Regions from separate parts of the Paenibacillus sp. FSL K6-1217 genome, predicted to be linked through region 2. Evidence: predicted binding sites of a transcription regulator. Region 2 holds the regulator's gene; each other region holds the start of a gene.

The links. The regulator Rex, encoded in region 2, represses fermentation and respiration genes when NADH is low (regulators of the CRP and FNR family bind a similar motif). The targets are predictions, from matches to a motif close to TTGTGAAATATTTCACAA.
Region 1: a site for Rex is predicted at 3,445-3,462, ahead of qoxA (cytochrome aa3 quinol oxidase subunit II). Genes of this name have one in related genera too.
Region 3: a site for Rex is predicted at 5,941-5,958, ahead of MHH28_RS31320 (flavocytochrome c). Genes of this name have one in related genera too.

What each region holds. Positions count from the first base shown of each region.
Region 1 is NZ_CP150271.1:6,190,085-6,198,107, reverse strand. Features, by position in the region: gene MHH28_RS27315 (hypothetical protein) at 1-660, opposite strand, end outside; gene MHH28_RS27310 (ABC transporter ATP-binding protein) at 614-1,516, opposite strand; gene MHH28_RS27305 (GntR family transcriptional regulator) at 1,509-1,898, opposite strand; gene MHH28_RS27300 (polysaccharide deacetylase family protein) at 2,084-3,199, opposite strand; gene qoxA (cytochrome aa3 quinol oxidase subunit II) at 3,729-4,745, shown strand; gene qoxB (cytochrome aa3 quinol oxidase subunit I) at 4,790-6,739, shown strand; gene MHH28_RS27285 (cytochrome (ubi)quinol oxidase subunit III) at 6,736-7,332, shown strand; gene qoxD (cytochrome aa3 quinol oxidase subunit IV) at 7,334-7,627, shown strand; gene MHH28_RS27275 (TolB family protein) at 7,830-8,023, opposite strand, start outside.
Region 2 is NZ_CP150271.1:2,364,301-2,372,323, reverse strand. Features, by position in the region: gene panC (pantoate--beta-alanine ligase) at 1-281, shown strand, start outside; gene panD (aspartate 1-decarboxylase) at 274-657, shown strand; gene MHH28_RS10585 (hypothetical protein) at 796-1,410, shown strand; gene dinG (ATP-dependent DNA helicase DinG) at 1,526-4,387, shown strand; gene MHH28_RS10575 (redox-sensing transcriptional repressor Rex) at 4,567-5,217, shown strand; gene MHH28_RS10570 (amidohydrolase) at 5,207-6,508, shown strand; gene MHH28_RS10565 (DUF5590 domain-containing protein) at 6,538-7,059, shown strand; gene MHH28_RS10560 (hypothetical protein) at 7,458-8,000, shown strand; gene MHH28_RS10555 (AAA family ATPase) at 7,993-8,023, shown strand, end outside.
Region 3 is NZ_CP150271.1:7,146,619-7,154,641, reverse strand. Features, by position in the region: gene MHH28_RS31345 (aminotransferase class I/II-fold pyridoxal phosphate-dependent enzyme) at 261-1,478, opposite strand; gene MHH28_RS31340 (Lrp/AsnC family transcriptional regulator) at 1,492-1,983, opposite strand; gene MHH28_RS31335 (spore coat protein) at 2,152-2,550, opposite strand; gene MHH28_RS31330 (hypothetical protein) at 2,587-2,820, opposite strand; gene MHH28_RS31325 (NAD(P)/FAD-dependent oxidoreductase) at 3,010-4,248, shown strand; gene MHH28_RS31320 (flavocytochrome c) at 4,369-5,925, opposite strand; gene dcuS (DcuS/MalK family sensor histidine kinase) at 6,053-7,666, opposite strand; gene MHH28_RS31310 (FMN-binding protein) at 7,862-8,023, opposite strand, start outside.

The DNA of each region.
Region 1 (8,023 bases), 3.6 Mb from region 2:
ATCCGTCGTATCTGTCCGTGAACCCATTCTATCCGGGTACCCGTACAAATATCTGCTCAGATGCATATCGATAAATGTCAGGATTGCCGCCGGGAGAACCAGCAAAATGATAATCACCACACCCTGCAGGACGGTCTGCCCCACACATATGCCCACAAAAACAGTGAAGGCAAACAAGAACAGGGTCAGCACAGTAAGGGTCAGGCACCACTGCCAGACCTCCGCTCCGTGATAGATATACATATTGCCCTCCAGCGGGCGGACCAGCATCGTAACCACACTTGTAATCCAGATGGGCGGCAGCAGCAGAAGCAGACCGCTCAGCATATAGGAAGACAGCAGATGCGAGCGGCGCAGCGGGAGGCTGTGCATCAGATCGGAGGAGCCTCTGGACTGCAGGTAACGGGATAGGAACAATCCGGTGATGATCGGAAAAGGAATAACAATTACAGCAATGTCCATGCCAAGATCGAATAGTCCCTCTAATACGACAGGCTCCCTTAGCCCTTCTCCGTTAATGAACAGTTGCAGCGAGAGTATGAATAAGAGCGCAAGTGTGTACAAAATTCCTATCCAGCCATACTGGCGCAGGTTCTGGCGGATAATGCTGCTGTTACAGAATAATCGGCTGCGCGTCATAACCGGCATCCCCCATTTCATAAATAAAGATTTCCTCCAGCGTCAGCGGAAGCAGGTCATACACATACGGGTCATAGACATGAAAAGCCTGACTGATCCGCTCCCGCTCTCCTTTTACAATGTACAGGCTCACGCTTCCCCGCTGCTCCTGATGGAGAATCTGCAGCTTGGATTCCAGCGCCGCCGCATGACGCACGTCACGGAAAGCGACCTGAATCTTGTGCGTGTCGGCCTTCAGATCGTCCAGATCCTTCTCCACCAGCATCCGGCCCTCATGCATAATGCCAACATGGTCGCACAGATCCTCAATCTCGCGCAGATTATGCGAAGAGATCAGCACGGTAAGCTCGCGCTCGGCGACTTCCTGGAACAGCAGATTCTTGATCTGGCGGCGCATCACCGGGTCCAGGCCGTCGATCGGCTCGTCCATAATCAGCGCATCCGGCTTGCAGCTAAGCGCCAGCAGGAAGGCGGCCTGCCGCTGCATCCCTTTGGAGAAGCGGCTGAGTCTGCGCCGGGGATCGAGCCGGAACACTGTAACCAGCTCCTCGTATCTTTTTTGACTCCACCCTGTATAGATTGAGCGGTAGAATTCCGCCATACTTTTCATTGTAGCCTGCGGGAAGAAGTACGGGCTGTCCGGCATGAAGAACAGACTTCGCTTGACCTCCGGTGATTCATAGACGGGCTGCCCGCCTACCTTGACATTCCCGTTATCTGGACGATAGATGCCCGCAAGCATCTTAAGAAGCGTGGTTTTGCCTGCCCCGTTAGATCCCAGCAATCCGTAGATAGCCCCTTTGGGTACCGTCAGCGAGAGGCCGTTCACAGCCTTTTCCTCCTGAAAAATCTTGCTCACTCCGCGTATCTCAATCATGGCTGCTCTCCTCTCTTCTCATATCCAGCGCCTGGCGGTACAAGGAACTGATCTCCGTCTCCGTGAACCCAAGGTAGACTGCTTCTGCCATCAGCCGCAGCAGTTCTTCCTTCAGCTCTGCCCGTTTGCTCTCACTCTGCCCCTGCTGCAGCGCGGCTATGAAGTTGCCCTTGCCCTGCAGTGAATAGATATACCCCTCACGCTCAAGCTCCCGGTAGGCTTTCTGGATCGTATTGGGATTGACTGTAAGCTGCGAGGATAACGCCCGCACCGAAGGCAGCTGTTCATCCGCCCGCAGAATACCATGCATAATCAACTCTTTCACCTTGTCGGTCAGCTGCTCATAGATCGGCTTGCGGCTGCGTACATCCAACTCGAACATGACAGTCCTCCTTTCATCTGATACTCCGGCTGCAGTATCATAGTGTATTAACTGTACTACTATTATTAATACAGCTGAAGATTAATGTCAATCATTAACTTTTTAAGTTATTTCGATTCAGCGCAAAAAAAGAGCAAGACCGCAGGGTAGCCCGCAGCTTGCTCTTCTCTATTAACTCTTACGAATCAGCGTTTATCCTTCCAGAAATTAAGCGGCTCCATATCCTTCGTAATGAGCTTGAAGGTATAGCCATCCTTCTTCAGCTTCTCCAGAATACGCGGCAGCACCTTGAGTGTTGCCTTCTGATCATGCATCAGAATGACCGGATTGGTCTTGGACGCCTTCAACTTGTTCACCTGATCCATTACGGTGTTATAGATTCTGTCGCTGTTCTGTTTGTATTTCCAGTCATAGGAATCCACATTCCAGTCCCAGAGATGATACCCCTGAGTCAGGACCTTATCGCGGAAGGACTTGGTGAAATAGGGCTTGCTTCCGTAGGGTGTACGGATCAGGCTGGTGCTGACCCCTGTCAGCTTCTTCAGTGTCGCATTTGCCGCTGACATCTCGGCAAGCGCCGCTGAAGGGGAGGCGTAGAACTTCTCCTGCCGGTGAGTCACACCATGCAGCGCTAAGCCTTGGCCTTCCTTCGCAGTCCGCTTCACCTGGGCGGGGTGCTGGTTCATGTTGTTCCCCAGCATGAAGAAGGTCGCCTGTACATCATATTTGCCCAGGATATCCAGCAGCTGGCCAGTTGTAGCTGACGGGCCATCGTCAAAGGTCAGGTATACGGTCCGGCCAGGCTTGCCCGGCTCAGCGGGCTGAACCGGAGTGACTGGAGTCACTGGAGCCTTCGGCTTCAGCTCAGCGGCATATTTATCGGTAAACGCCGCATCGGTAAGCTGCGCCGAGCCGTCCTTCACACGGAGTAAATATTTATCTCCTGCATAGGAAATGCTATACCCGAGGTAGCCGCTGACTTTCAGCGGAGCCATGAGTTTGCCGTCCTGCAGGAAAGTACTCATTGGCACAGTCTGGCCGTCCTTCAGCACCGCGCCTCCATCCTTGCTGAGAAGGGTCAGCGAACCGGTTCCGCCGGATATGTGAATGCCTTCCTTGAGTCCGGTGAGGGTCCATTTCAGTTCATCCGCCAGCGAGCGCAGCGGTACATAATAGGTACCTTTTACGGATACAGCTTCAATCGCACTTAATTTATCGTTGACTCCGAGTTTAAGTGTAGTGCTAGTAGCTTTGGCGTTAGCCGGGACCTGCACAAGCCCCATCATTAGGAATAAAGACATGAATAAAAGCAGAGTTTTCTTGATACGCACAGCAGCAGTCTCCAATCTATGTATATTTGTCTATCACTTTATCACATAACCTTTTAACGTAATTTGAGAGATTGTAACCGCAAGCTAAGAAATTGTTACTCTTATGCAATGATAAATGAAGTTGCGCCAGTATTTTCAGAAAGAACGCAATAAACGTCGAATGCTGTCACACCAGGCGTTGGGCGGTTAAATTAGCGGTTTTTGGCGCAGAATAATTGTGACAAAATTAATAACAATATCGGAATTATGAACAAAAATTGAACAACCTTAAAATTAGCTAAAGGGCGCCACTACAGTGATCTTTATCATACTCTTAGACAGCTGTAACAATTTGATCACACATATTTAACTTGTTCGCCATTTTTAAGGTCTATTTTATATGTTTATACAAAATATGTATTTTGCATTATGGGTAAGTAGTTCTTACTATAGATACAGATCAATGTACTCCCGTTAATGAACGGCGAATGAAAAGTAGTATTGAAGGAAGGAGTTCTATATGAAGAAAAAGGGACCGTTATACGCTTTGTTTCTAAGCCTGATCCTTCTCCTGCCGGGATGCAGCTCAATCGCTGTTCTGAACCCGAAGGGGCCGTCTGCAAGGACGTTATCTGACACCATCTTGCTCTCTATTCTTGTTATGCTCGGGGTTCTGGCTGTTGTCTACATTCTGTATATCTTTGTACTGGTGAAATATCGTGCGAAGAAGAGTAATGAGGGCTACATCCCTGAACATGAGGAAGGCAACAAGGTACTGGAGGCCATCTGGATTATCATCCCGATTATTATCGTAGCCTTCCTGTCCGTTGTAACTGTCAAAACAACCACTGAAGTGGAAAATGTGGCTGCGGACTATAAAGATCAGACTCCGCTGGTCATCTATGCCTCCTCTTCCAACTGGAAATGGCATTTCAGCTACCCTGAGGAAGGCATCGAGACGGTGAACTACGTGAATATGCCGGTGCATCGTGCGGTAGAATTCAGAATGTACTCATTCGGCACCATTACCAGTCTGTGGATTCCACAGCTTGCTGGTCAAAAGTACGCCATGAGCGACATGCTGACAACGCTTCATCTCTCCGCTGATACGGAAGGCTCTTATATCGGAAAGAATGCCAACTTCAGCGGTAAAGGCTTCGCCCACATGGAATTCGAAGCGCTTGTTCTCAGTAATAAGGGTTATGAGGACTGGGTGAAGGAAGTGAAGGAAACTGCACCTAAGCTGACTGAGGAAGAATTCAAGGGCCTGCTGGCCACGGACTACCTCGGACGCAAAACCTATTCCTCCACCCATCTGGAGTTCAGCCCGCCTCCTGGAGACCACGGCGAGCATATGAGCGGCGGCGGCAAGGAGATGGATATGGACAACGGCAATCCGGAGCATCAGGATAACAAGGAAATCCATCCGTCTCCCGAGCCGTCCAGCGGAACGGAATTCGACAGCAAGCCTGATCCGGAAGTCGATCAGCCGCTGCCAAGCTCCCCTGTGGATGAAAGCACACATGAAGGACACTAGCTCTCTGAAGAGCTTAATGCAACACACTGAAAGGAGCTACCCTAATGGATTTGGACAAATTTAAGGTTCACGGCGAACCCTTGATATACGGGGCCATGATCAGTATCGCGCTGGCAACCATCGGGATTCTCGTAGGGCTTACCTATTTCAAGAAATGGGGATACCTGTGGCGTGAATGGCTGACCACCGTTGACCACAAAAAAATCGGGATCATGTACATCCTCGCGGCGCTGCTGATGTTGTTCCGCGGCGGTGTAGATGCGATGATGATGCGTCTGCAGACGGCTGCGCCGGAAATGAAATTCCTCGATGCGCAGCATTACAATGAGGTATTCACTACACACGGTCTGATCATGATTCTGTTCATGGCCATGCCGTTCATCATCGGTCTGATGAATGTCATTATTCCGCTGCAGATCGGGGCACGTGACGTCGCCTTCCCGCGGCTGAACGCCGTCAGCTTCTGGCTCTTCTTCATGGGTGCCATGCTGCTGAACATTTCCTTCGTCATCGGCGGTTCACCGGATGCGGGCTGGTCCGCTTACTTCCCGCTGGCAAGCCTTGAGTTCAGCCCGACCGTAGGTAACAACTACTACTCTCTGGCCTTGCAGATATCCGGTATCGGTACGCTGATCACCGGGGTTAACTTTATCGTAACGATTCTCAAGATGCGCGCACCAGGCATGACGCTGATGAAGATGCCAATGTTCACCTGGTCCGTACTGATCACCAACGTCATCATTGTCTTCGCCTTCCCGGTACTTACCGTAGCACTGGCGATGATGATGTTCGACCGCCTGTTCGGCTCCCAGTTCTTCACGATGGCCAACGGCGGGATGGATATGCTCTGGGCCAACCTGTTCTGGGTCTGGGGACATCCGGAGGTCTATATCGTTATACTGCCGGCCTTCGGGATATACAGCGAGATTATCGCCACGTTCTCGAAGAAGAACCTGTACGGCTATACCTCCATGGTATTCAGTATGCTGATCATCTCGCTCCTGTCCTTCCTCGTATGGGCGCACCATTTCTATACGATGGGTCAAGGTGCTATGGTCAACAGCTTCTTCTCGATCACAACGATGGCCATAGCGGTACCTACCGGGGTCAAAATATTCAACTGGCTATTCACCCTGCGAAAGGGCAGGATTACCTTCACGACACCGATGCTCTATACGCTCGCCTTTATCCCGATCTTCACGATCGGCGGGGTAACGGGCGTCATGTTGGCGATGGCCAGCGCCGATTACCAGTACCACAACACAATGTTCCTGGTTGCGCATTTCCACTATGTGCTGATTCCGGGTGCCGTATTCGCCGTCATCGCCGGGTTCCACTATTGGTTCCCTAAAGTGTTCGGCTTCCGCCTGAACGAACGGCTGGGCAAGCATGCCTTCTGGTGGATCATCATTTCCTTTAACGTAACCTTCTTCCCGCTGTTCTTCCTGGGTCTCATGGGAATGACGCGGCGTATGTATACGTACTCTGAGGAATCAGGCTTCGGTCCGCTCAATATGCTGAGCTTCGTCGGGGCTGTCGGGCTCGCCATCGGCTTCGTGATCCTGGTCTACAATATCTACTGGAGTACACGTTACATGCCGAGAGATACGACCAACGACCCTTGGGATGGCCGGACGCTCGAATGGGCTACACACAGCCCGATCCCGCTCTACAACTTTGCGATTGTGCCTAAGGTAGAGACTCGCGATGCTCTATGGTCTGCGAAGCACGAGAATATTCCGCTGTATACAGACACCAAATACACCAAGATTCATATGCCAAGCAATACCGGCAAACCGTTCATATTGGGTGTAGTCTTCTTCTTCCTAGGCTTCTTCCTGGTCTTCAGCATGTGGATTCCGGCGATCGTCTCGGGGATTGGAATTCTGGTCGTGCTGGCCTTCATGTCCTTCGATAAGGACCAGGGCTACTACATTCCTGTAGAAGAGATTGCAGCTACCGAAAAGAAACTGATGCGGGGTGAGACTGTATGAAAATAGATGCGTCCAAGCCGCTCGAATATTCAACGGAAGAGAACAGTAACAAGATCTTCGGCTTCTGGGTCTTTCTCGGAGCCGAGATCCCTCTCTTCGCTACGCTGTTCACTGTATATTTCGTAATGGTTAACCGCTTCGCCAGCGGGCCGAGCGGCAGCGAGCTGTTCGAGATCGGCCCGGTGCTGATGGAGACCTTCCTGCTGCTGTCGAGTTCCTTCACCATCGGTCTGGCCGTCCATGCCATGCGGCTTGGCTACAAGAAAGCAATGATGGTCTTCATGGCGATTACGCTGGTGATGGGTCTTGCTTTTGTCGGCATCGAAATCGATGAGTTCTTCACTTATGTGCATGAAGGAGCTACTCTGCAGACCAGCGGCTTCCTCTCCAGTCTGTTCATCTTGCTGGGAACGCATGGTCTTCACGTCAGCTTCGGTCTGCTGTGGGGAATCGGCATTATGATTCAGCTGTGGAAGCGCGGCATTACGCCCGCTACCGCCAACAAAACGTTCATCTTCTCCTTGTTCTGGCACTTCTTAGACGTCGTCTGGATCTTTATCTTCAGCTTCGTCTATCTGAAAGGACTGATGTGATATGATGAAGCAACTATTCCCAATTAAGCATGTGATGGGTTATGTAGCCTCTCTGGTCCTCTCTGCCGCTGCACTGATTGTAATTTACGGAGATCTATCCTCCACTGCCAATATGGTTGTGCTGCTAATCACAGCGCTGATCCAGGCTTCCTTGCAGCTGTTTGTGTTCATGCACATCGGAGAATCGGCCGATTCCAAGAAAGAACTGTATATCAACATCGCATACGCCATGTTCGTGGCTCTGGTCACGATCTTCGGCACCCTGTTCATCTTCGTATGGGGCTGGTATGCTTAGCATGTAAGAAGCAGAGGGGCGTTATGCTCCTTCTAGTAATCTATAATAAAAGCGGTCCGTATCCGGTAGATTTACCGGTACGGACCGCTTTTTTTTGAATTCAGCATTGTGATGTAGTCGTAACTGCAGGGAATGTTTGAACTTCCCCTCCGTCACTTCCACCCTGGCATGGTCTGTTCAAGTTCAAAATCTACAAGAGCTTTTAATATTTTAACTGCACTATACTGCTGCTGCTGCCGCTGTCATCTCGCTCCGTATAAGCGAGCTGCTTGCCCGAGGGGCTCCATGAGGTGGTCATCGTCCCGTTGCTCTCCGCAATCTGGACCGACTTGTCAGAGGAGAGATCGTAGACATATAAGGTATTCTTCGTTGTACCATTGTCTTCAATAGCTACAC
Region 2 (8,023 bases):
CCCGTTCCCTGCGCGAAGTGCGTCAGGCTATGGAAGAGGGCAGCATACGCACGATAGATGAAGCACGGGGGATGCTGGTCTCCATAATTTCGGAATCGCCGCTTGCGGTCATTGATTACGCCGAAATTCTAACCTTCCCCGATCTGGAAGAACTGGAAGGCGGAAGCAGGCTGACGGATGCGGGTGGAGAGATTATAATGGCTCTGGCAGTGAAGTTCGGCAGAACCCGTCTGATTGACAATAATGTATTTATTCCTAAGGAGGCACACGCTCTTGTTTAGACATATGATGAAATCCAAGATCCACCGGGCAACAGTCACTGAAGCCAATCTCAATTATGTGGGCAGCATTACCATTGATGAGGATCTGATGGAAGCCGCAGACCTGCTGGAGAACGAGAAGGTGCAGATCGTGGACAACAATAACGGTTCCCGTCTGGAGACCTATGTCATCCCCGGCCCGCGCGGCAGCGGCGTCATTTGTCTGAACGGGGCGGCGGCGCGTCTGGTGCAGCCCGGCGATACCGTAATTATTATTTCGTACGCTGTGATGTCCTCCGAGGAGCTGGCGGCGCACAAGCCGACTGTAGTGTTCGTTGATGCAGGCAACAAGCCGGTGAAGCTGGCGGATCATGAGATTCACGCGACAATTGCCTGAAGTCCGCGCTTTGAGCCATGTAATCAATGGCAGGGATGAAGACCCCCGTACTTGCTGATAATGAACGTAGGCAAGCTTAAGCTGACTTCATTATCAGTAAGGGTGGGATGTCCGGTGTTTCAACATTTATTTGCTGAGATGAACAAGATGCTCCAGGAGATCAAAGCCGACTATCCTACTGCGGAGGGTGCCCGCCGAAGCGATCTTTTATCCAAGTATAATATGCTCCACCGAATCAGTGATAATGTAATGGATGAGTGGCTGGTTTTTGCCGAGAAGCTGAGCGAATTCCGGGAACAGGCTGATTTCCAGGCCCAGCCGGAGGAACTGCCTGAAGAGGAAGCGCCTGAGCTTGCGATGGATGCTTTTGTCAGGGGACAGGGCTATTACAAGCTGCTGATGTACCGCAAATGCATTGAACAGTTCCGGGAAGTTACGGCTAAGTATCCGGACAGCCTCGCTGCCCGCCTGTATCTGGCAATGGCTTACCTCCAGGAGGGGGAAGGCGACATTGCCTGGGGCCATCTGGAGCACATGCTGGGCCTGATCCGTGAGGTGAAGCTGAAGGCAATGATCTATAATGCGATGGGGTGTATCCGGGCTTCCCAGGAACGCTTCGTTGAAGCCAGCGAGCTGTTCAGCCTGTCGCTGCTGCATGATCCGGAGCTCCCGGAGCCTAACGTTAATCTGGAGGTATGCCGTAAGCGGGGCGGGAAGCTTGAGTTCGGCCGGCAGCTGGTTTCGCTTTTATAATTTATCCTCGGTTTCTTCAGGCGATGCGCCCCACTTCCCGGGGTGTGCATCGCCTTTTTTCGTAACTTCTGTTATGCTGATAAAGAGTCTCAAGTGAAAGGGAATAGAACTTATAATGAAATTTGCCGTGCTTGATTTTGAAACTACGGGAACCCAATCTGTAGGAGAGATCATCCAGGTTGGCCTTGCCATTATAGAAGAAGACGGGACGATTTCCCGGGTGTATGGTTCCTACGTCAAGCCCGGAGCGCCCATTCCTCCTTTTATAACGGGCCTGACCGGAATTACAGACAGCGATGTACAGGATGCGCCGGAGCTTGATGAGATGATGATGGAGCTGGTGCCGCTGCTGGATGATGTGGTCCTCGTTGGACACAATGTGGCGTTTGACTTTCATTTTTTGCAGAATGCGCTGGACCGCTGCGGTTACTTGCCGTTTCAGGGGCGGATTCTGGATACAATCGATTTTCTCAAAATATGCTTCCCCTCGCTGAGCACCTATCAGCTGGGCGCGGTAAGCAACCACTTCGGCATTACGCATGACCGTCCCCATCAGGCGGACAGCGATGCGCTTGCCACGGCTATTGTGCTGCTCAAATGTCTGGAAGAGCTGCGCAGTCTGCCGCTGCTGACCGTTCAGCGGCTGAATGAGCTGTTCGCGGACGAAGACAGTGATTTGGCCTGGTATTTCGACGGTCTGCTGCGGGAGCGGGAGATGGAGACCTTCCAGCCGGAAGGGGAGCTGAGCTTCTACCGCCAGCTTGCGCTGGCGGTGGGGGACTGGGCGGAGCTGGCTTTGCCGCGGGAGGAAGGAAGCGTCAACCCGCTGGAGAATATTACCTTTGAAGAGTATATGGATGAGGTGACGCTGCGGCTGAAGGCCGCTCTTCCCCAATATGAGAGCCGTGAGGCCCAGGAGCTGATGATCCATGAGGTTATTACAGCGCTGGAGCAAGACAAGCATCTGCTGATTGAAGCGGGGACAGGCACCGGCAAATCGCTGGGGTACCTGCTTCCGGCTATCTACCACAGTGTGAAGAGTGACCAGAAGGTGATGGTCAGCACACATACCATCAACCTTCAGGACCAGCTGCGTGAACGGGACATTCCGCTCTTGACCAGCGTTGTGCCGTTCCCGTTCAAAGCCTCCATCTTTAAGGGAAGAGGGCACTATTTGTGTCTGCGCAAGTTCGAGCACCGCATGAACAAGAAGGACTTCACCAGTCCAAGAGAAGAAGCGCTTACCGCTGCACAGATGCTTGTCTGGCTGACCCAGACGACCACCGGCGATGATGAGGAGCTTAACTTAAGCGGGCGGGGCGGCGATTTCTGGGAGACGGTAGCCAGTGATACCGACTCCTGCCTGGGACGCGCCTGTCCCTGGTTCCGCAAATGCTATTACCATCGGGCCAAGCATGAGGCGGGGATCTCCGATGTGGTGGTTACCAATCACTCCAAGCTGTTCGCCGATGTCAAAGCCGGGCATCAGCTTCTTCCGGCGTACGATCATCTTGTTATTGATGAGGCTCATCATCTGGAGGATATTGCCGGCAAGCATCTTGGCATGCAGATGAAATATTTCACATTCGCTCATACGCTCACCCGTCTCTACAAGGACAGCCGGAGCGGGCAGCTGCCTGCCCTCCGCCAGAGTCTGCAGTCTTCGGGCAGTGAGCAGGCTTCCGAATGGAGCGGCGTGATCGACCGGATCTATCCCGATTTGCTGACCGTGAAGGAATCCTGGGATGCGCTCAGCGACAGGCTCTTCAGTCTGCTGCCTGAGCGCAGCGATGCCGGGGCCGGTGAAGCCGGCCAGCTGGTGGCCCGCCTGCAGCCGGGCAAGAAGCCGAAGGACTGGGAGGAGCTGGCTGCTCTTGAGAATACGCTGAACCTCAGTCTGAGCGATATCATCCGCAAGGGGGACAGGATGCTCAGCGAGATGCGTGATACGGACAGCCAATCCTCGTCGGACAGTCTGGTGACCGACATAGGCGGGTTGTTCAAGGATCTGGCATCCATTAGAGAGCAGATCCGCTTCTTCATGAGCCTGAATGATGAGAATATCGTGTACTGGCTGGAGGGAAGCGGCAATTATAAGGGCAAATCGCTCCAGATGTATGCCGTTCCTGTAGATGTCAGCACCCAGCTCAGGGAGCTGTTCTTCGACAAGAAGAAGAGTATTATCCTGACCTCGGCCACCTTATCGGTGGATAAATCCTTCCAGTTCATGATTGATAACCTGGGGCTAGGTGAGGCTGCGGAGCAGGGGCGTCTGATGACTGCTCTGCTTCCGTCGCCGTTCAAGTACCGTGAGCAGGCGCTGCTGGTCATTCCCCGTGATTTCCCGAGCGTCAAGGGAAGTATAGGGGATGCCCGGTTTGTAGATACGCTGGTGCAATCCCTTGCCGAGACGGCTGTAACAACACGGGGGCGGATGCTGGTGCTGTTCACCTCCTACAAAATGCTGCGCCAGGTCTATGAGCCGCTGAAGGAGGCGCTTGCTTCTCAGGATATCGCAGTGCTGGGTCAAGGTGTGGAGGGAGGCAGCCGGAGCAAGCTGATCCGCCGCTTCCAGGACAGCCCGGCCTCCGTCCTGCTCGGGACCAGCAGCTTCTGGGAAGGGGTCGATATTCCCGGAGAAGCATTGACCTGCCTGGCCATTGTCAGACTCCCGTTCCAGCCGCCGAATCATCCGCTGGCAGAGGCGAAGTCGGAGCTGCTTCAGGCTCAGAAGAAGAACCCGTTCATGAAGCTGTCCGTGCCCCAGGCCGTTATCCGCTTCAAGCAGGGCTTCGGGCGGCTCGTCCGCACGGCACAGGACCGGGGCATCGTGATTGTTTTTGATACCAGGGTGATTGAATCGTACTACGGGAAGTACTTCCTGTATTCGCTGCCCGGTCCCAAGATGGAGCATATGCTCACCGAGCAGATGGTCCCGAGAATTGCCGAATGGCTGGAAGACGGCGGGGTTTCCTAATTGGGGCGCTATTGCTATTATTAATAAGTCAAGGTTCACCTGAAGATCCGTTTTCCGCTGTCCTGCCATTCCGGCAGGCTGCGGGGCACGGTTGCTATAATCGGATAAGGTTACGAAGCGAGTTGTGCGAAGTTCATCACAGCAGGATATGCTATCAAAACTTTTAAGGAGGAGAATACATGAAATCGGATAAAATATCGGAGGCCGTCGTCCGCAGGCTCCCAGTGTACCTGCGTTTCCTGAACGATCTCCAAAAACGTGAAATCTCCACAGTCTCTTCCCAGGAGCTGGGCCAGAAGCTGGATCTGAACCCCGCCCAGATCCGCAAGGATCTCGCTTATTTCGGTGATTTCGGCAGAAAGGGCATCGGCTACGATGTATCTTATCTGATCGAGAAGATCCGCCATATCCTGAAGCTTGACCAGCAAATTAATGTGGCCCTGGTCGGAGCCGGTAATCTCGGCCATGCTTTGTCCAACTACAATGCTTACCTGAAGGATACGATGAAAATCACGGCCGTCTTCGATGCCTACCCGCCGAAGGTGGGCCAGCAGATCAACTCGCTGGTGGTGCAGCCGATGGAGGAGCTAAGCGCTACGATCCGCTCTCAGGGCATCCGGATCGGGATTATCACCGTGCCGGACAGCGAAGCCCAGAATGTGGCCGATATTCTTGTAGACTCCGGCATCGAGGCGATTCTGAACTTCGCACCGGTTATTCTCAAGACGCCTGCCAATATCCGGATTCATGCCGCAGATTTCACTACAGATCTGCAGAGCCTGGCCTATTATTTGCATGATGGAAAGGAAGAGGCTGAAGATGAGCAGTAAGACCACGATAATCAAGAACGGATACTTTCTGGTTCCGGGCAGCGACAAGCCGGTTCTGAGCGGGTATATGACCCTCGAGAATGATCTGATTACTTACATAGGCGAAGCTGAGCCGGCAGTGGAAGAAGGCGCTCTGGTCGTAGACGGCAGCCGTCTGCTGTTCATGCCGGGTCTGGTCAATACCCATGGGCATACGGCGATGTCACTGCTGCGCGGATACGGGGACGATATGGTGCTTCAGTCCTGGCTGCAGGAGAAGATGTGGCCGATGGAAGAGAAATTCACTGGTGATGATGTATATTGGGGAACCTCCTTGTCCGTGCTGGAGATGCTCAAGGGCGGCACAACTACCTTCCTCGATATGTATGATCATATGGACCGGGTAGCGGAAGTGACCGAGCAGTCCGGCATTCGTGCTGTGCTGATGCGCGGCGTGATCGGGCTGTGCCCGGAAGAGATCCAGCAGTCCAAACTTGCGGAAGCGATTGCTTTTGCCCGTAACTGGCATGGCAAGGCTGACGGCAGAATCACGACCATGCTCTCTCCTCATGCTCCCTACACCTGTCCTCCAGAGTTTTTCATGAAGTTTGTGCAGGCTGCCCATGATCTGGACCTGCCGATGCACACCCATATGTCCGAGACGCGCCATGAAGTGGAGCAGAACGTGGCCGACTACGGCCTGCGTCCCGTTGCGCATCTGGAGAAGCTCGGAATGTTTACCCGTCCGTCCCTCGTGGCCCACGGGGTGCATCTGAACGATGAGGAGATCGGAATTCTGGCCCGCCATAACGTTGGCGTGTCACATAACCCCGGCAGCAACCTGAAGCTGGCCAGCGGGGTTGCGCGGGTTCCTGAGCTGCTGAGAGCCGGGGTGAAAGTGTCCCTCGGTACAGACAGCGCGGCAAGCAACAACAATCTGGATATGTTTGAAGAGATGAGGCTGGCGGCTTTGATCCACAAGGGCGTAAGCGGCGATCCTACAGCGGTACCGGCTCCTGAGGCGCTTCTGATGGCGACGGAGTACGGGGCGCAGTCTATTTTCCTGAGCGGGGTAGGCCGGCTTGCAGCAGGGATGAAGGCCGACTTCATCGCACTGGATATTGACCAGCCGCATCTGCTGCCGCACACCGATCTGCTCTCCCACGCCGTATATTCGGCAAGTGCCAAGGATGTGGAGCATGTATGGGTTAACGGTAGGCAGGTTGTGAAGCATGGACAATGCCTGACCCTTGATGAAGAAGCCATCCGCCGCAAAGCACAGGAGACGTTCGAGAGCCTGCTGAAGCGGTAATTTAGGAGAACGGGAAAGGAAGCAACGCGGTGAAGAAGAAGAGGAGAAAATGGATATGGCTGGGAATTATCCTGGTGCTGCTCCTTCTGTTCGGACTTAGCCAGTTCTATGCCTACATTATGAAGGACCAGTGGAACGAGCGGAATGAAGCCAAGGAGCTGGCCCGGGCGCGTACCGGATTAACAGAGGTCACCAAGGCCCAGAAATCCGTCTGGGATGAGAATGAGATCTACTGGGTGCTGACCGGCAAGAATGAGGCAGGGACCGAGATGATGGTGTGGGTCCGTTTCACCGTGGAGGGCAAGCCTGCCGGAGGCGACAACGGCCTGTATGCCGAAGAGCTGAGTAAAGGAACCTCGGAAGAGAAGATGCGCGGGATCATTGCCGCCCAGCTGCCGGACATTACGATTGAACGGCTGCTGCCCGGTGTATACAACGGAGAATATGCCTGGCAGTTATTTTACAAAAAAGACGGGCGTTACTATTACAACTTCTACCGCTTCACAGACGGCAGCGCCATCGGTGAAGGGTACAGTCTGCCGAACCGTTAAGCTAAGCGCTCAGCGGCAGAATAATTTGCGGGAGAACAGAAATATCTGTTCTTCCGTTTTTTTATATATAAGGGCTGGAGATATTGATATACCAATTGCTACACTCAGTGTGTTCCTTATTGGCTAGCGCCAATCTGTATGTACGCTCGATCAAGGAGCTAACTTTGCACCAACGATTGGCCGATAAAAAAAGATAAGCTCATGAAACATCCAGAAATTAGTATCAAAAATTTTAAATATATTCACAACTTTATGTAAAATCGTATATACACCTGTGATATACTACTACTTGTATTAAGACATGCTTAAGAGCATGTCAGTCTCGGATAGGCGCTAGACACGCTGGCTGGTCTTTATTATAGAGTTATGCTCGGTCATTATTGAGAGGAGGACGTTTCTTGAAACTGCGTCTTATGCCTGTACTGCTAACGTCTCTGCTGTCTGCTGCATTATTGTTTGGTGGCTGGTATTCCTACCGTCAATTCGTGGTGCAGGAGCCGCTACAGAAGCTGGTATCATCCTACGAGGGAGTGAAGGATTCCCATATTACTATTAAACGCAATGAAGTCACTTTGAAACTGGATTTGCAGCCGGGCACGAAATTACGTGAGCTGGTGCAGTATGTATCGAAGGAAGGCAGCGCCGCCATCGATGGCCGGACCCTCAAGCTGGATGTAGAGCAGAAGCCGAGCGAGCTGCTGGATGAATACTGGGATAAAGCAATGTTCTCTGTAGCGGAAGCGATGGAGAGCCGGAAGTATACATTGATACCAGCGAAGCTGGATGGACTGAAGGAGCAGGACAGCAAGTACAGCGGGGTTACAGCCGCCACAGAGATTGACGACAACAATGTGTATGTAAGCCTGAGCAACGGCACAGAGAGCAAATTCATCATTCTGCCGCGTGCAGCAGCCAAGATGGGAGTGTGGAACCATGCCTAAGTACTGGAAAGAGGTTGTAGCCG
Region 3 (8,023 bases), 2.7 Mb from region 2:
CCGGAACCACATTTCCCGCCATAGGAGGATAAGTAATAATCTGCGCTCAGCACAATCACCCTTCCTGATGTAGTATCGCGCGTCAACCGGATAAGAGATAAGAACTGTGTAGTTCTGTGCGACCGGACATGAAGCGCCTTTATTCCCGGAATAAGAGGTCCATGTAAGTGTATTACAGGTGTTTCTTGTCCTTAGAGTAAAATAATACCATATTAGAAGGTGATCGGCTATAGTTCGATATACTTCTTTGTGCAGCCTGGTTAGGCCCCTTCCCGGGCCAGCTGTGAGACAAATGCCCCAATTCGCTCCACCGCTTCATTCAACTGGGCCACCGAGGTGGCATAGGAGCAGCGCAGATAGCCTTCTCCACCCAGACCGAAGACACTTCCCGGAACGGCGGCGACCTTATATTCAAGCAGCAGACGCTGGGCGAACTGGTCGGAGGTCAGGCCGGTGGCCTGGATACTCGGGAATGCATAGAAGGCACCCTGCGGCTCATGACACTCAAGTCCCGCCTCCCGCAGTCCTTTGACAATCAGCCGGCGGCGCTGGTTATACGAGTCTGTCATGCGGTCCTTCTCTTCCATTCCGTTGGTAAGTGCCTCCAGCGCAGCCACCTGGCCCATCGACGGCGCGCACATGACAGTATATTGGTGAATCTTCAGCATGGCGGAGATCAGGTCCGGGTGGCCGCAGGCATAGCCCATCCGCCAGCCGGTCATGGCGAAGGCCTTGGAGAAGCCGCTGACCAGGATCGTCCGGTCCAGCATGCCCGGCAGCGAAGCGAAGCTGACATGATTGCTTCCGTAAGTCAGCTCGGCATAGATCTCATCCGAGATGACGATAAGATCATGCTTCTCCACCACCTTGGCAATCGGCTCCCAATCCTCACGGCTCATGATGGCGCCGGTCGGATTGCTTGGGTAGCAGAGAATCAGAATCTTGGAGCGCGGGGTAATCTTGGCCTCCAGATCCTCGGCCGTCAGCTTGAAGTTATTCTTCCCGAAGGTCTCAATGCCGACCGGAATACCGCCGCCGATGGCCGTAATCGGAGAATAAGAGATATAACAAGGCTCAGGAATCAGAATCTCATCTCCCGGGGAGATCAGAGCACGCAGGGCCAAATCAATAGCCTCGCTGCCGCCGACTGTAGCGATAATCTGGTCCGCAGGATCATACTTGACTGCAAAGCGGGTCTCTAAGTACTGGGCAATGCCCTCGCGCAGCTCGGGCATCCCGGCATTGGAAGTGTAGCCGGTAAATCCGCGTTCCAGCGAATAGACGCAGGCTTCCCTGACATGCCAGGGCGTCTTGAAATCAGGCTCGCCGACACCAAGCGAGATAATATCCTTGCTGCCTGCCGCCAGATCAAAAAACTTGCGGATGCCCGAAGGCTGAATCTGCTGGACCAGCGGGGCCAAATAAGAGTTCATCGACTTGCCTTTATCTCCTGTGTGCTGAGCGTTATTTATAATCATGACATTACATCCTTCACGGAGATATCATCAGACGGTTGTCTTCCTCATGCTCTTCAAAGATGATACCGTCCTGTTTGTATTTTTTGAGCGTAAAGTTGGTCTTGGTCGAGAGCACAGCGTCAATGGGTGACAGCTTCTCGGAGACAAAATTAGCGACCTCCCGCAGGTTGCGGCCCTCCACTTCCACCAGCAGATCGTAAGCACCTGACATCAGATAGACGGATTTAACCTGCGGATACAGATAGATCCGTTCGGCTATGCCCTCGAAGCCGCGGCCCCGCTCCGGAGTAATCTGCACCTCGATCAGCGCCGTCACCCGTTCATCATCGACTTTATCCCAATTGACAACCGTCGCATATTTCACAATGACATGGTCCTGCTCCATCTGGGCAATCACGGTCTTGACATCTTCTTCCTCCGCACCAAGCAGGGTCGCCATTAATGCGGTTGAGCTTCGCGCGTCCTCCTTGAGTAGTTCCAGCACTTTCCTCTTCAATTCATTCATTCTCAGGGCCTCCTGCAAAAAAGAGTTTAGTATTAATATGACATGAAAACTACCGTTCTGCAAACAAAATAACCCCGCCGAGGCGGGGCTGTATGACTTCATTCCCTTTGTATTTTCTCCTGCATGGCCGGGGAAGCGCTCTAATGCTTCACAGGGCCATCGCCAGGGTTACATATAATAGGAACCGTTATGATGCTGCTGGACGTTCGGCTGGTGCTGCTGAACATTCGAAGCCTGGTTATAGGCTCCTGCCCCGCCTGTTTTCTCACGCACGAACTGCTGCAGCTTCTGCTGGGTCTGCTGGGCACTCTGGATCTGTTTGTCCACATCCTGGCGCAGCGCTTTACCCGGAACGGTGTACATGTTCATTTGCGACATCTTCATGTACAATTCCCCCTGAATTCTGAGGGTATCCATCGTCAAATCATTGAATACCCGTCTGACGGCGGGACAATTCGATTCTGTAGCTGCTGTGGTGTACTCGCGGACTGTCCGCTTCAGATCGGCCAAAATCGTGTAGAGTAAATCTTCATCCGCCATAAACGGCGTTCCATTCTGTGCGTACACAGTAAAACCTCCTTTAGAATTTGTGGGTTATCCCTGTTATTGCGGCTGCGATGGTGCGTACTGCTGATGCTGATGGAGCAGCTGGACCAGCATATCCATATGATGGGTATGACTCTGAATCTGCTGGATGCAGATCCCCTGCACGGCCGAGTTCTGAGTGGTTCCGGCTGTAGCCGCGAGCTGCTTAATCAGCAAATCCTCATTGGAAATGGAATCGGTGATGTATTCCAATTCTTTTCCGCTAAGTGCCTGCATTTGGTTAGATTGCATGTTCGGTAGTCCCTCCTTCTGGTTGTTCAAGCGTTCCTTAGTATGCTTCCGGGGAAGGCTCTTTATGTGCCGGAAGGTACATTAAGCAAGCTCACACTTGATGAATAATCCTTAAGGTCTTGACGCATGAGACTCTTCAACAGTGCAAATAATACTACTCTGAATGACACAAAGGAGCGACCCATAGCTATGAAACTCGTCAGCGGGCAACTGCCCTGGGAACACACACTGCCTGAGCCTCCGGGGTATCCGGTACTTGCGGAAGACATTACCTGCGACTGTCTCATTATCGGCGGCGGGATGGGCGGAGCAATGATGTCCTACCGCATGTCCCTCAGCGGGGCAGATACCGTCCTTATTGATAAAAGAACCATCGGCACCGGCAGCTCCCACGCCAATACCGGCCTGCTGCAAATCGCCAATGACAAGTCATTGACTGCCTGTATGAATACCTTCGGGGAAGAGAACGGCGTGCTGTTCTACAGGCTCTGCCAGCAGGCCATGCGGGCGATTCTGGAGCTGCCCGGCAAGCTGGATATCGATCCGCAAATTATAGAACGCAGTAGTCTGCTATATGCCAGTGTTCCGGAAGATGTGGCTATGCTGAAGCTGGAGAATGAGAATCTGGTGAAGCACGGCTTCGATTCAGAATTCTGGGAGGAGGAGGAGATCCGCGCCCATTATGCCTTCTCCAAGCCAGGTGCGCTGTATTCCAAAGGAGATGCGGAGGCCAATCCGCTTCGCACCGTTCACAGCCTGATTCATAAAGCGCACTCCGGCGGAGTCCGGGTCTATGAGCATACCGAAGCTCTTCATTATGAGTACAATGCAGACGGGGTAATCTGTCATACCGGACAGGGCCGGATCTTTGCGAAGAAGGTTGTCTTTGCTATGGGGTATGAGACCCAGGAGATGAAGAAGGACCGGGGAGCGGAGCTGATCAACACCTATGCGATCATGACCGAGCCTCTGCCCCATCTGCTGAAATGGCATGAGCAGAGCCTGCTCTGGGAAACGGCACGGCCTTATTTGTACTTCCGGACCACCCCGGACGGACGCATTATTGCCGGGGGCAAGGATGAGCAGCTTACCAGCGTGGAGCGGCGTGAGGTCCGGGTCCTCTCCCAATGTGAGCGTCTGGCCGAGGAGGTTGCGGCTCTGTTCCCGGAGCTGCAAGGCATCAAGGCTGAATATTCCTGGGGGGCGGTCTTCGGATCCACCCGTGACGGATTGCCTTATATGGGCCCGCACCCGGAATACCCGCATTGCTATTTCATTGAAGGCTATGGCGGCAACGGCACGGTCTACAGCATGATCGCCGCCGAGCTGCTTGCAGATACACTGTCCGGCAAAAGCCGCCCGGAGCTGGAGCTGTTCTCGCTGACCCGTTCGGCGAAGCCTGCGCCCTCCCCTGCGATACAGACTTAAAGGGCTGCTGGTTCAGGGAGGCGGCTGCATCAGAGAGAGTTGCAACACAGAAAGGGATGCCCGCATAGCCTGACGGCTGCGGAGCATCCCTTTTACATGACAACAATATGGAATAATAGCTTATTGCGCTTTGACAAATTCAGCCGACTTGATTCCAGCCTGGCGTCCGAAGATAATAATCTCGGCTACCGAGTTGCCGCCGATGCGGTTCTCGCCGTGCAGCCCGCCGACCACTTCTCCTGCCGCGAACAGGCCCGTAATCGCTTTGCCCTCTTTGTTCAGGACTTCTGTGTTGGTGTTGATCACCACTCCGCCCATCGTATAATGAATCCCAGGACCGATCTGAATCGCATAATACGGAGCGCCGGACAGATCATTATCCATGCCGGTAGCTCTGCCGAACTCGGCATCCGACTTTCCTTTTACCGCACTGTTCCATGTATCCACAGTAGTCTTAAGTGCTGCTGCTGGAACCTTCATCTGCTCCGCCAGTGCCTCGATGGTATCTGCGGTCTTGACCACACCCATCTTGATGTATTGATCTACCGCCTTGACACGGGATTTCACTCCGGCGTCGAACACGAGATAAGCGGATTTCTCAGGAAGTGTATTAATGGAAGCCGTCACCTTGTCACGAGTATCCATCTCATTGCCGAAGCGCTTGCCTTCAGCAGATACAAGAATAGCTCCTTCGCCCCGGACCGCTTCACCGATCAGGTAGGATTTCTCCTGCTGTACGGTCGGGTGAACCTGAATCTGATCCATATCGACTGTGGTTCCTCCGACCTTCTCAATCATGGTGATACCGTCACCGGTGCTACCAATCTGGTTGGTCGTTACCAGTCCTTGCAGATCCGGGCGAACCTTGGCAATCAGCTCTTTATTGGCACCGAAACCGCCGGTGGTTACAATAACTGCTGCTGCGCTGATGGTTTTCTCATCGGCCTGGTTGAACAGCACCTTCACGCCGTTCACCTTACCGTTCTGCACCGTAAGCTCCTTCACATCCGCGTTAACGAACAGCGGAATTCCCTGCTCCTGCACGTTGCGGACGAGTCCTGCCACAAGATATTGTCCGACGGCCGAGCCGTCCTCTGGACGGTGAGTGCGCTTCTCCTTCATTCCGCCGGTAATCGTAATATTGTTCAAGCGGATTCCGATCGAATCGAGCCAGTCAATGGCACCTGCGGATTGATCCACGAAGAAGTGCAGCAGCTCCTTATTGTTCGTATCATGTCCGCCCTTAAGGGTCTCTTCATAGAACAGTTCGTTGCTGTCTTCGATGCCCTGCTCCTTCTGGAACTTGGTCTGCGATGCATTCATCCCTGAAGAGGACTTAGTGGTATTGCCGCCGGCTACCGGCATTTTCTCTAAGATAACCGGGTTCATGCCGGCCGCTTTGGCTTCCAGCGCAGCAGACATTCCCGCACCGCCCGCGCCGACGATGACGATATCATATTTATCTTTCTGATCGTACGGAGTATAGCTCGCTTCGGATGCCCTCGATACGGCCTCTGTCTTCTCTGCAGGTGCAGTGGTTGCTGCCGGCTCTGTGGCCGCGCTGCCCGCTTCCTTGCTCTCATTCTTGCTGTTGCCCGCATTGTTGTTTCCGCAGCCTGCAATCACCAGCATCACGGAGAGAATGAGGATAAGCGCCGCTGTTAATCTCTTATTCATGTGAGTTGTGCCCCCTTGTGCATATTTTCACAATTATCATAGCGCCAAAGAAGCGGTTTGTGGAACCTTCCGTAAATTATTAAAGAGTTTTGTAACTAAAGTAAGCGGGCATGTGGACCTTAACTGTTCACACACCCTCTTCCTCCTTCACCTCATAAGGCACATCCACGATAAAATGCGCTCCCGGTCCGCTGCCTGCGGCCAGCTGAAGATGGCCCTGCAATTTATCCACGCTTTTGCGCACCAGATACAGACCGATTCCCCGCTGTTCCCCCTTGGAGGAGTAACCCTGAATGAAGATCTTCTCCTTCAGGCCCGCCGGAATTCCCGGACCGTTGTCGCTGACCTCGCATAGCAGCCGCCCCTCTTCATATAGAAAAGCAAGCTCCACCCGCTTCACGGGTTGCTCACGGAGCTCCCCCAGCGCCTCCAGCGCATTATCCAGCAGATTGCCGGCAATCGTAATAAGCTCATGAATCACCTGCGGGTCCCGAGGCTCCGGCAGATAACTGTCTCCGGCCAGCAGCAGCTCTATCCCGGCTTCGCGCGCCCGGCTCAGCTTCCCCAGCAGAAATCCGGCCATCACCGGATCCTTAATTTGTCTCGTGATCGACCCGATCTCCTTCTGGTAATTGCTTACCGTTCCCAGAATATATTGCTGCAGCTCATCATACAGGCCCATATGGGTCATACCCATAATGACATGCAGCTTGTTCATGAACTCATGGGCACCGGAGCGCAGCGCTTCGGCATAGACCGAGATCCCCGACAGCTTCTCCGCCAGCACAGCCAGCTCGGTCTCATCCCGGAAGGTGGCAATCGCGCCGACGATGTTCCCGTTCACCCGGACCGGCAGGCTGTTCACCAATAGAGAGCTGTCTCCCAGCTCCAGCTCCCGGTCCTGTATTCCCTCTCCCTCATCCAATACCCGCTCCAGACCCAGCTCCGGCCAATATTCGGCAATCTGCCGGTTCATCGCGCTCCCGCCAATTCCCGCTGCCTTCAGGAGCCGCTGTGCTTCCATATTAAGAATGGTAATCCGCGCCTGCTGGTCTACAGCAATAATTCCCTCACGTGTGGATTCCAGCATCGCACTGCGCTCCTGGAGCAGCTTGGAGATATCCTCCGGCTCCATGCCGAATACCATCCGCTTGATCCGGGCCGCCAGAATGAAGGCTCCTCCCGCTCCAAGCAAGGCTCCCGAGACCAGAATCGCAATAATCGTCCACTCATTCTGCAGAACCAGCCGCTGCACCCGCTCCAGGGACAGACCGGCAATGACCACACCCACCTGATGCCCCCGGTTGTTATAGACCGGAACGAAGCCGCGCAGGGATCTGCCCAGCGGTCCCGCTCCTTCGGAGATGCTCTCCTCCCCGCGCAGGGAGGCTTCCTGCTTGCCTCCCTCAAAGGGCAGCCCGACCAGCGAGGCATCCGGATGGGAATAGCGGATCCCCTTCATATCGGTCACTACGACGAACATAATATCATTGCGGCGGGCGATCCTTGAGGTGTAGTCCTGGATTTCCTTGCTGTTGCCCTCGCTGAGTCCCTCAGAGACCAGCGGAATCAGGGCGATGGTGCGGGCAATCGTAATCGCCTTATCCTCCAGCGCCTGCCGGGTCTGCGGAATAATCTGATTGCGGAAAATAAAATATAAAATCAGCAGTACCAGCAGCACAACGGTAGACACCATAACGGCAACCATTGTGCGCAGACTGTAGCTTTTTTTCCTGGCCACCGGCGTGAAGACCTCCCTTCAAGCTCCTATACCATTCGAACTATATGGGTTGAACTTGAATTTGTAAAGCTGCTCCCATGGATCCGATAGGGGATAGAACAACGCGGCAAGCCCAGCCGTTCTGCCGGAGACAGGAGGGCTGGGCTTGCCGGAATGAACTTGTCGCAACTCTTGTATAAGCAATTGGATGATAGCTTACTGCTTCTTGGCCTGTTCCAGCGCCTGGGTCACCGCTTCAATAATCCCGCCGCTGGAGCCGGAAGCACCGGAGAGGGCGTCAACGCCTTCTGTGGTTTGCTTTTCAATAATTTCAGGAATGGTATTCTCCACAGCCGCATCGATCATCGCCTGCGTCTC